One region of the Streptomyces sp. NPDC007945 genome, then DNA from elsewhere that is predicted to be linked to it. Evidence: riboswitches for the same ligand, from Rfam matches in the RefSeq annotation. Region 1 holds a riboswitch; the other holds the start of a gene.
The links. A riboswitch is a leader RNA that binds a small molecule or an ion and turns the genes downstream of it on or off. The one in region 1 is predicted to bind cobalamin.

Region 1 (5,702 bases):
GGCCGGGCACGGCGGACGCGGAGGGGGTCGTCCTCGACGGCGGCGGCTTCCTCGTCGCGGCGGATCCGCCGCCGCCCGGTACGCCGGCGCTCGCGATCGTCGCCCCCGAGGCGGTGTCCGTGCACCGCGAGAAGCCCGCGGGCAGCCCCCGCAACGTCTGGCCCGGCACCGTACGCGAGATCACCGGCAGCGGCAGCCGCCTCCGGGTCCTCGTCACCTCGGCCGAGGCGCCGGACCTCGTCGCCGAGATCACCCCGGGGGCCGCCGCCGAACTCGGCCTCGCCGAGGGGGTTCCGGTGTGGACGAGCGTGAAGGCCACGGAGACGACCGTCGTGCCCCTCTGAGGGGCCGGGGGCCCCGCGGCGTGCCCTCCGGATCGGGCCCGGTCCCCGGAGGGCCCGCCCTACGCGTCGGGGAGTTCGGCGCGGACGCGGCGGGAGGGGCTGAAGGCGTAGAGGTCGAGGACGCCCGGGGGGTCGGCGAGGCCGGGGCCGCCGGCCGCTATCCAGTCGGCGATGTCCTGGGCGGCGTCCGCGTCGTTGACGAGGCCGAGCCAGACCGGGCGGCCGCCCGCCGCCCGGCCGGCGGCGGAGGGCTGGACGACGACGACGTTGGCCTGCTCGCAGGAGTCCAGGCAGCCGGTGACCCGGACCTTGGCGCCGTCCGGCACGGCACTGCGCAGGGCCGCGAGCTGGGCGGCGTGGTCGACACCGGGGATCTTGGGGGTGCCGCAGCAGCAGCCGCGGCACACGGTGACCGTGCAGGTGGCGGACGCGCCCGCGACGGCTGTCCTGCGCTTGTCGGTGCGGCGGCTCATCACGTCTCCTGGTGGGGGGTCGGGCGGGATCGGCGCCAGGCGCCGTCGGCGAGCAGGCGCAGGCCGTTGAGCCCGACGAGGACGGTGGAGCCTTCGTGGCCGGCGACGCCGAGGGGCAGGGGCAGCGTACCGACGAGGTCCCAGACCGCCAGCACGGCGATGAACGTTCCCGCGACGACGAGGTTCTGGATCACGAGCGCGCGGGCCCTGCGGGACAGGTTCACCACGGTGGGGATGGTCGCGAGTTCGTCACGTACGACGACGGCGTCGGCGGTCTCCAGGGCGAGGTCGGAGCCCGCCCGGCCCATGGCGATGCCGATGTGGGCGGCGGCGAGTGCGGGGGCGTCGTTGACGCCGTCCCCGACGACGAGGACCTTGGCACCCGCGTCGCGCAGCTCGTGGACGGCGGCGACCTTGTCCTGGGGCAGCAGCCCCGCCCGTACGTCGGTGATGCCGACCTCGGCGGCGAGGCGGGCGGCGGCGCGCGGGTTGTCGCCGGTGACCAGCACCGGTGCGCGACCGGTCAGTTCGGCGAGGGCGCGGGTGGCGGTGGCGGCCTCGGGGCGGAGCCGGTCGGCGATGCCGAGGACTCCGACCGGGAGCCCGTCGACGGTGACCACGACGGCGGTGTGTCCCTCCGCCTCCAGGCCGTCGGCGAGGACGGCGGCCGGGTGCGCGGGGTCGTCGAGGAGGCGGGCGGGGCTGCCGACGGCGACGACGCGGCCGTCCACGGTGGCGCTGACGCCCGTGCCGGGGGTGGAGGCGAAGCCCTCGGCCGGCGGCGTCTCGAGGCCACGCGCGCGGGCCGCTTCGACGACGGCGCGGGCGAGGGGGTGCTCGCTCGGGTGCTCGGCCGCCGCGGCGGCACCGAGGACGCCGTCGGCGTCGAGGCCGGCGCCCGCCAGGGGGTGGACGCCGGTGACGCGGGGGGTGCCTTCGGTGAGGGTGCCGGTCTTGTCCAGGGCCACCGCGTCGATCTGCCCGAGGCGTTCCATGACCACGGCCGACTTCACCAGGACGCCGTGGCGGCCGGCGTTGGCCATGGCGGAGAGGAGCGGGGGCATGGTGGCGAGGACGACGGCGCACGGTGAGGCGACGATCATGAAGGTCATGGCCCGGAGCAGGGTGGACCGGAGGTCGGAGCCGAGCAGCAGCGGGACCGTGAAGACCAGCAGGGTGACGGCGACCATGGCGAGGCTGTAGCGCTGTTCGACCTTCTCGATGAAGAGTTGGGTCGGCGCCTTGGTCTCGGCGGCCTCCTCGACCATCGCGACGATCCGGGCGATCACCGATTCCGACGGGTCGCGTTCGACCCGCACGCGCAGGGCGCCGGAGCCGTTCAGGGTGCCGGCGAAGACCTCGTCGCCGGGCCGCTTGGCCGCGGGCAGCGGTTCGCCGGTGATGGTGGCCTGGTCGACGTCGCTCGCGCCGTCCAGGACCCGGCCGTCGGCGCCGATCCGCTCGCCGGGCCGGACGAGGACGAGGTCGCCGACGGCGAGGGAGCCGGCCGGGACGACCTCCTCCGTGCCGTCGGCCGCGATCCGCGTCGCCGTCTCCGGTGCCAAGTCGAGCAGACCGCGCACGGAGTCCGCGGTCCGGGCGGTGGCGACGGCCTCCAGCGCGCCGGAGGTGGCGAAGATGACGATGAGCAGCGCGCCGTCGAGGATCTGACCGATGGCGGCGGCGCCGAGCGCGGCCACCACCATCAGGAGGTCCACGTCGAGGGTCCGCTCCCTGAGCGCCTTCAGGCCCTCCCAGCCGGGCTCCCAGCCGCCGGTGGCGTACGTGGCCGCGAACAGCGGGCCCCACAACCAGGCCGGGGCGTCCAGCAGGTACGCCGGGAGCGCGGCGAGGAAGCACAGCAGGGCGGCGAGCGCCCAGCGGACCTCGGGCAGTGCCAGGAGGCGGGTGCGTCGGCGGGGCGGTACGCGGTCCGCGGGCGAGGGGGCGACGGGGGTGGGCGGCCCGGGGCTCTGCAGGACGGAGGACATGGCGAAGCAACCCTTCACGGGGGCCGGCGGGACGACAGGCCCACCATACAGGAACACATGAATAGGTCTTCAGGTGTCGTCCGTATCATGGTCCCATGGGCCACGGACCGATTGCCACCAGCACCACGCGCGAACGCCTCGACGCGGTCGGCGCCACCGACGTCGCCGCGACGCTCCAGGCCCTCGCCACGCCCTCGCGGCTGTACATCCTGGCGCGCCTGCGCGAAGGCCCTTCGTCGGTCGGCGAGTTGGCGACGGCCGTCGGCATGGAGCCCTCCGCCTGCTCCCACCAACTGCGCCTGCTGCGCAACCTCGGCCTGGTGACCGGCGAGCGCCACGGCCGCTCGATCGTCTACGCCCTCTACGACAACCACGTCGCCGAACTCCTCGACCAGGCGCTGCACCACGTCGAGCACCTGCGCCTCGGCGTCCGCGACCTGCCCGCCGAACTCGACGCGTCGGCCGCCGGGACCCCGGCGGGCGCGGACGCGGGCGGCGCCGCGCGCGGGTAGTCCGCCGAGGGGAGCAAGATCGGGCCGTGGTAGTTTGCCGAGGCCAGTCGAACCTCTGCACGTATCCACGCGGTACGCGCACGGGTCAGGGAATCCGGTGGGAATCCGGAACTGACGCGCAGCGGTGAGGGTGACGGGCGGGACATCGGCCACTGGGCCCCGAGGGGGTCTGGGAAGGCGTTCCGTCCGGACGACCCCGAGTCCGAAGACCTGCTGGCGGCCCGGGCGGCGATCGTACGGCGTCCGGGAAGCACCGTACATCAGGCTCCGCGCATGAGCCGTGACGCAGAGGACCCTTCCCGTGCCCTTCGCACCTCCCGCCCGCACACCCCGGCCTTCCCGTTCGCTCCGTTCCCTCCGTCCCTTCCGCTCCCGCCGCGCCCGGGCCGCCGCGCCGCTCCTGGCCGGTGCCGTGCTCCTCGCCGGCTGCGGCGCCGGCGGGACGGCCTCGCCCGGCCCGTCCGGAGCGAAGGGGTCGGACTCCGCCGGGTACCCCGTCCGCCTCGACAACTGCGGACAGCGCGTCGAGGTCGCCGCCCCGCCGCGCCGGGCCGTCGCCCTCGACCAGGGATCGGCCGAGATCCTGCTCTCCCTCGGCCTCGCCGACCGGATGGCGGGCACCGCCACCTGGACGGACCCCGTGCTCAAGGGCCTGGAGAAGGCGAACGCGTCCGTGCCACGGCTCGCCGAGCGCTACCCGTCGTTCGAGAAGGTCCTCGACGCCGAACCCGACTTCGTCAGCGCCTCCTTCCTCTACACCCTGGGCAAGGGCGGTGTGGCGCCCCGCGAGCGGTTCACGAAGCTCGGCGTCCCCACGTACCTCTCCCCTGCCGACTGCGTCGGCAAGGACAACGGCGGGGACGGCGACGGCGTGCGGACCGAGCCCCTCACGATGGACGCCGTGTACGGCGAGGTCCGCGACCTGGCGAGGATCTTCGGCGTTCCGGAGCGCGGCGAGAAGCTCGTCGCGGAGCTCCGCGCCCGGGTGGCGAAGGCCAAGGCCGGCGCCGACTTCGGCGGCGCGTCCGTCCTGTACTGGTTCTCCGACTCGCAGGGGCCCTACATGGCCGGCTGCTGCGGCGCGCCCGGGATCATCAGCGGGACGCTCGGCGTGAAGAACGTCTTCGACGACACCAAGGAGGAGTGGCCCCAGATCAACTGGGAGACGGTCGTGGACCGCGACCCCGACGTGCTGGTCATCGCCGACCTGACCCGCCAGGCGCAGTCGGCCGAGAGCGCCGCCAAGAAGATCGAGTTCCTGGAGTCGCACCCGGTCACCCGGAACATGACCGCGGTCAGGAAGAAGCGGTACGTGATCCTCAGCGGCCAGGCCATGAACCCCACCATCCGCACCGTGGAAGGCATCGAGCAGCTGGCCGCCGCCCTGCGCGCGCACGGGCTCGCCACGTGACCCCGGCACGGTCCTCCCGCGCGCTCACGCCGCTCGCCGGGGCCGCCGGGACCGCCCTCCTCTGCCTCTCGGTCGCGCTCGCCGTCACCCTCGGCCCGGCCGACATCCGAGTCGCCGACGCCTGGTCCGTCGTCGCCGCGCACCTCGGCGGGGAACCGTCCGGCCTGAGCGCGATCCGCGAGGGCATCGTCTGGGAGCTGCGGCTGCCCCGCACCCTCCTCGCGGCCGTGTGCGGGGCCGGACTCGCCGTCTGCGGGGCGGTGATGCAGTCGCTGCTGCGCAATCCGCTCGCCGACCCGTTCGTCCTCGGCGTCTCCTCCGGCGCGTCGACCGGAGCGGTCGCGGTGGTCGTCCTCGGCGCCGGCGGCGGCCTGGTCTCCGTCACCGGCGGCGCCTTCCTGGGCGCGGTCTGCTCCTTCGCCCTGGTCCTGCTGCTGAGCCACACCCTGGGCGGGTCGACGGACCGCGTCGTCCTCGCGGGGGTCGCGGCCATGCAGCTCTTCTCCGCCCTGACCTCCTTCGTCGTGATGACCGCCGCCGACGCCGAGACCACCCGCGGCGTCCTCTTCTGGCTGCTGGGCTCGCTCAGCGGGGCGGACTGGACCGACGTCGCGGCGTGCGCGGCCGTGCTCGCCGGCGCGCTCCTCGTGTGCGGCGGACACGCCCGTACCCTCGACGCCTTCGCGTTCGGCGAGGACGCGGCGGCGACCCTCGGCGTGTCCGTGGCGCGGACCCGTCTCGTCCTCCTCTCCGTGACCGCCCTGCTGACCGCCGTCCTGGTGTCCTCGGCGGGCGCGATCGGCTTCGTCGGCCTGGTCCTGCCGCACGCGGTCCGCGCCCTCACCGGCCCGGGGCACGCCCGGTTGCTGCCGCTGGCCGCGCTCGCCGGTGCCGTGTTCCTCGTCTGGGCCGACACGCTCGCCCGCACGGTCCTCGACCCGCAGGAGGTACCGGTCGGCGTGGTCACCTCG
Region 2 (5,702 bases), on a different contig from region 1:
TCCCGTCCCATCACGGTCGTCGGCAACCCGGTGCTGCACCACGAGTGCGCGGACGTCACCGAGTTCGGCCCCGAACTGGCCGCCCTGGTCGACGACATGTTCGCCAGCCAGAAGACCGCCGAGGGCGTCGGCCTCGCCGCCAACCAGATCGGCGTCGGCCTCAAGGTCTTCGTCTACGACTGCCCCGACGACGACGGCGTCCGCCACACCGGCCACGTGGTCAACCCCGTGCTCCAGGAGCTGCCGGCCGACCGCCGCCACCTCGACGACTCCAACGAGGGCTGCCTCTCGGTCCCCACCGCCTACGCGGAGCTGGCCCGCCCGGACTTCGCCGAGGTCCACGGCCAGGACCTGCTGGGCAACCCCATCAAGGTCCGGGGCACCGGCTACTTCGCCCGCTGCCTCCAGCACGAGACGGACCACCTCTACGGCTTCCTCTACATCGACAAGCTCTCCAAGCGCGACCGCAAGGACGCGCTGCGCCAGATGGAAGAGGGCACCCCGCGCTACCCGGTCGTCGCCAACGACTGACCCTGCGCCGCCACGCCGAAGGGCCCCGCACTCCACGCGTGCGGGGCCCTTCGGCGTACGACCGACGACTCAGAAGTCCTCGTCCAGGTCGACCGTGCCCTCGACCGCCACCTGGTAGGCGGAGGGGCGGCGCTCGAAGAAGTTGGTGAGTTCCTGGACGCCCTGGAGCTCCATGAAGGAGAACGGGTTCTCGGAGCCGTAGACCGGGGCGAAGCCGAGGCGGACCAGGCGCTGGTCGGCGACGCACTGGAGGTACTCGCGCATGGACTCGGTGTTCATGCCGGGCAGACCGTCGCCGCACAGGTCGCGGCCGAACTGGAGCTCCGCCTCGACGGCCTCCTTCAGCATGTCCGTGACCTGCTGCCGCAGCTCGTCGTCGAAGAGCTCCGGCTCCTCCTCGCGGACCGTGTCCACGACCTCGAACGCGAAGTTCATGTGCATGGTCTCGTCACGGAACACCCAGTTGGTGCCGGTCGCCAGGCCGTGCAGCAGGCCGCGAGAGCGGAACCAGTACACGTAGGCGAAGGCCCCGTAGAAGAACAGGCCCTCGATGCAGGCGGCGAAGCAGATCAGGTTGAGGAGGAAGCGGCGGCGGTCCGCCCGCGTCTCCAGCCGGTCGATCTTCTCCACCGAGTCCATCCAGCGGAAGCAGAACTGCGCCTTCTCACGGATGGACGGGATGTTCTCCACCGCCGCGAACGCCGCCGCGCGGTCCTCCGGATCGGGCAGGTACGTGTCCAGGAGGGTCAGGTAGAACTGGACGTGCACGGCCTCCTCGAAGAGCTGGCGGCTCAGGTAGAGGCGCGCCTCCGGAGAGTTGATGTGCTTGTAGAGCGTCAGCACCAGGTTGTTCGCCACGATCGAGTCGCCGGTCGCGAAGAACGCGACGAGGCGGCCGATCATGTGCTGCTCGCCCGGGGTGAGCTTGGCGAGGTCGGCGACGTCCGAGTGGAGGTCGACCTCCTCGACGGTCCAGGTGTTCTTGATGGCGTCCCGGTAGCGCTCGTAGAAGTCGGGGTAGCGCATCGGGCGGAGCGTCAGCTCGAAGCCCGGGTCCAGGAGGTTGTGCGTACGGGTGGTCATCACTGGCAGGCCTCGCAGGACTCGGGGTTCTCCAGGGAGCAGGCGACCGCGTCGGGGTCGGCGACCTGCTGGACGGGGAGGGGGGCGGTGGTGGTCGCGGACGCCTGGGCGGCGCGGGCGATCCTCGTCGCCGGGCGCGAGCGCAGGTAGTACGTGGTCTTCAGGCCGCGCTTCCAGGCGTACGCGTACATCGACGACAGCTTGCCGATGGTCGGCGTCTCCATGAAGAGGTTCAGGGACTGGGACTGGTCGAGGAAGGGCGTGCGGTCCGCGGCCATGTCGATCAGGCCGCGCTGCGGGATCTCCCACGCCGTCCGGTACAGCTCGCGGACCTCGGCCGGCACCCAGGAGAAGCCCTGCACGGAGCCGTTGGACTCGCGCAGCGCCTCGCGGGTCTGCGCGTCCCAGACGCCGAGCCGCTTCAGCTCCTGGACGAGGTACGAGTTGACCTGGAGGAACTCGCCGGAGAGCGTCTCGCGCTTGAAGAGGTTGGAGACCTGCGGCTCGATGCACTCGTAGACGCCGGCGATCGAGGCGATGGTCGCCGTCGGGGCGATGGCGAGGAGGAGGGAGTTGCGCATGCCGACCGCGGCGATCCGCTCGCGCAGCGCCGCCCAGCGCTCCGGCCAGGCGAGCTCGACGTCGTAGTGGTCCGGGTGCAGCACGCCCCGGGCGGTACGGGTCCGCTCCCAGGCCGGCAGCGGGCCGCTGCGCTCCGCGAGGTCCGCGGAGGCCTCGTAGGCCGCCAGCATGATCCGCTCGGCGATCTTCGCGGACAGCGCCTTCGCCTCGGGGGAGTCGAAGGGCAGCCGCAGCTTGAAGAAGACGTCCTGGAGGCCCATCGCGCCCAGGCCCACCGGGCGCCACTCGGCGTTGGACCTCCCGGCCTGCTCGGTCGGGTAGAAGTTGATGTCGACGACCCGGTCGAGGAAGGTGACGGCGGTGCGGACCGTGTCGTCCAGGCGGGCCCAGTCGATGCCCTGGATCTCGGGGTGGACGAAGGCGCCCAGGTTGATCGAGCCGAGGTTGCAGACGGCCGTCTCGCCGTCGTTCGTCACCTCGATGATCTCGGTGCAGAGGTTGGAGGAGTGGACGACCGCGCCGGGCTCGGCGGTCTGGTTGGCCGTCCTGTTCGAGGCGTCCTTGAAGGTCATCCAGCCGTTGCCGGTCTGCGCCAGGGTCCGCATCATCCGGCCGTACAGGTCGCGGGCCGGGATCGTGCGGCGGGCCAGGCCCTTCGCCTCGGCGGCGCGGTAGGCGGCGTCGAACTCCTCGCCCCACAGGTCGACCAGCTCGGGGACGTCGGCGGGGGAGAAGAGCGACCACTCGGCGTCCGCGTTCACCCGGCGCATGAACTCGTCCGGGATCCAGTGGGCGAGGTTCAGGTTGTGGGTGCGGCGGGCGTCCTCGCCGGTGTTGTCGCGGAGCTCCAGGAACTCCTCGATGTCCGCGTGCCAGGTCTCCAGGTAGACGGCGGCGGCGCCCTTGCGGCGGCCGCCCTGGTTCACGGCGGCGACCGAGGCGTCCAGCGTCTTCAGGAAGGGCACGATGCCGTTGGAGTGGCCGTTGGTGCCGCGGATCAGCGAACCGCGCGAGCGGATCCGGGAGTACGACAGGCCGATGCCGCCGGCGTGCTTCGACAGGCGGGCGACCTGGTGGTAGCGGTCGTAGATCGAGTCCAGCTCGTCCTGCGGGGAGTCCAGGAGGTAGCAGGAGGACATCTGCGGGTGACGGGTGCCGGAGTTGAAGAGCGTGGGCGAGGACGGCAGGTAGTCCAGGCGGCTCATCAGGCCGTACAGCGCCGCCACCTCGTCCAGGGCGCGGACGCTGTCGTCCTCGGCGAGGCCCGCGGCGACCCGGAGCATGAAGTGCTGCGGGGTCTCGATGACCTTGCGGGTGATCGGGTGGCGCAGCAGGTAGCGCGAGTACAGGGTCCGCAGGCCGAAGTAGCCGAAGCGGTCGTCGGCGGCCGGGTCGACGAGCGCGTCCAGGCGGTCCGCGTGCAGGGCCGTGAAGGCGGCGGTGCGGTCGGCGATCAGGCCCTCGCGGTGGCCGGTGGCGACCGAGGCCGAGAAGGAGACGGCGCCCTGGGAGACGGCCTCCTCGGCGATGGTGCGGGTGAGCAGGCGGGCGGCGAGCCGGGAGTAGGCGGGGTCCTCGGAGATGAGTCCGGCCGCCGCCTCGGTGGCCAGTTCGCGCAGCTCCGCCTCGTCCGAGCCGGCGTGCCGGCCGCGCAGCGCGGCGGCGGCGACCCGGCCGGGGTCGGTGTCGGCGAGGTCGGCGGTGAGGTCGGTCAGGGTCCGCAGCAGTACGGTCCCGGGGCCGTCGGTCGCGGCGGCCTCGGCAGCTGACGGACCCGCAGGCGCGATGGTCACGTGGGGGCTCTCCCTCGCTCGGCCCGGGTCAGGGCGGCGGGAGGCGGGCGGGCAGGCCTCCGCACGCGCGGAAGCGCCCGCGTCCACCGGCCCATTCCGCGAGGCCCGGACGTCGTCGGCACCCGGAACGGACGGACCGGGCGCACCGTCGGCAGGTCATCGGACTCCCTCCGCACGAAAGCGCACGGAGTACACCGTTGCGGGACAGTTCCGGATTCGCACCGGATTCCCCTGCGGCGACAGCGAGGTCGAGCATACATGTGGGGGGCGCCCCTCTCGGCACCCCCCACATGTTGTGTCCCGTCGTTCAGATGTCCAGGGAGAACGCCCACAGGGGCGAAAGGCCGGGCACCGGGGACCAGTCCCGCTCGGGGACCCGGACGAAGCCCAGGCGGCGGTAGATCCGGTGGGCGGTCGTCATCCGGTCCTGGGTGGAGAGCACCAGCCGGACGCAGCCGTCGAGGGACCGCGCCCGGTCGACGCAGGTCCGCACGAGCGCCTCGCCGACGCCCCGGCCGCGGGCGGGGCGCGCCACCGCGAGGAGCCGGAACTCGGCCTCGCCGGGGCCGGCGATGTCCGCCCACTCCCCGCCGCCAGCCGTGAAGGTGACCGCGCCGAGTACCGTCCCGTCGTGGTCCGCGGCGACCAGCACCTCGGCCTCGGCGGCCCGCCGGGCGACGTCCCGCATCAGCGGGAGGTAGTCGTCGTCCTCCCCGAAGGTGAGGTGCCCGTCGTCGAGGTAGGCGCGGGCGGTGAGCTCGCCGACCTCCTCGTACTCCTCCGGCCGTACGGCCCTGATCGTGAAGTCCATGCCCGCAGTGTGCCGTGCTCAGCCGCCGACGCCCACCGAGTTGTCGGGCGCCCCGTCGCCGACCGGCGGCAGGTCACCGCGCTCCACCGGGCCGTCCGGCCCGGTGGACTTCGGCAGGACGGCGTCGAGTTCGGCGTCGTCGGCCCGGTGGGCCTTCGCGGCGGCCCGCTTCAGCAGGTCGCGGGGGACGGCGAGCGGGGCGGCGACCTCGACGCGCAGGCCGTTCTCGTTGCGCAGGTAGGCGTGCCGGTCGCCGGTGCGGCGGTACCAGCCGTCGCCCTCGGTCTCGCAGCCGTCGCCGTCCGGGGGGCCGGCCACGCACTCCTCGGCGCGGAAGGGCCGCCGTTCGGCGCTGAGCGTGACGCTGCCGCCGTCCTTGTTCACGTACACGATCCGGAAGCCGTCGTCGCCGGCGACGACGGCGGACTGGAGCGCCGGCGCGTAGCCCTCGGCCTCGGTGACGTAGACGTGCTCGACGCGGGTCTGGGCGTACCGGGCGCGGGCCTCCAGGGCGGCGCGGTCGGGGGCGGGCGGGTCGGCGGCCGTCACGGTGCCGCAGCCGGTGAGCGCGGCCAGGCCGACGGCGAGGAGGAGCAGCTGCGGGGGAGTGGTCCGCGGTCGCATGGGGGCCCTTCGGTGGTGGGGACGCGGCAGGCCGCCCGGCCTGGGAGGCGGGCGGCCTGCGGGAGGGGCGGGACGGCTCAGTGGCCGGCGCCGACCTTCGGGAGGGGACGGACGCCGGCGTCGCCGGCGTCGGCCGTGTAGTCCGACGGCGAGGTCTCGTCGACGCCCTCGGGGGCCTTGACGGCCTTGAGGACGAAGGTGAGGACGACCGTGACCACGACGTTGAGCACGAAGGCGGTGAGGCCGATGTAGCCGATCTCGCCGATGCCGGGGATCTC

Region 2: another riboswitch for cobalamin. It lies ahead of ACFZCF_RS07500 (ribonucleoside-diphosphate reductase subunit alpha); the one in region 1 lies ahead of ACFZCF_RS19210 (ABC transporter substrate-binding protein).

What each region holds. Positions count from the first base shown of each region.
Region 1 covers NZ_JBIBJV010000005.1:476,914-482,615, forward strand. The annotation lists gene ACFZCF_RS19190 (ABC transporter permease) at 1-344, shown strand, start outside; gene ACFZCF_RS19195 ((2Fe-2S) ferredoxin domain-containing protein) at 404-817, opposite strand; gene ACFZCF_RS19200 (heavy metal translocating P-type ATPase) at 817-2,808, opposite strand; gene ACFZCF_RS19205 (ArsR/SmtB family transcription factor) at 2,904-3,320, shown strand; cobalamin riboswitch at 3,408-3,532, shown strand; gene ACFZCF_RS19210 (ABC transporter substrate-binding protein) at 3,721-4,731, shown strand; gene ACFZCF_RS19215 (FecCD family ABC transporter permease) at 4,728-5,702, shown strand, end outside.
Region 2 covers NZ_JBIBJV010000002.1:486,674-492,375, reverse strand. The annotation lists gene def (peptide deformylase) at 1-531, shown strand, start outside; gene ACFZCF_RS07505 (ribonucleotide-diphosphate reductase subunit beta) at 601-1,614, opposite strand; gene ACFZCF_RS07500 (ribonucleoside-diphosphate reductase subunit alpha) at 1,614-3,989, opposite strand; cobalamin riboswitch at 4,122-4,262, opposite strand; gene ACFZCF_RS07495 (GNAT family N-acetyltransferase) at 4,297-4,800, opposite strand; gene ACFZCF_RS07490 (hypothetical protein) at 4,819-5,424, opposite strand; gene mctP (monocarboxylate uptake permease MctP) at 5,502-5,702, opposite strand, start outside.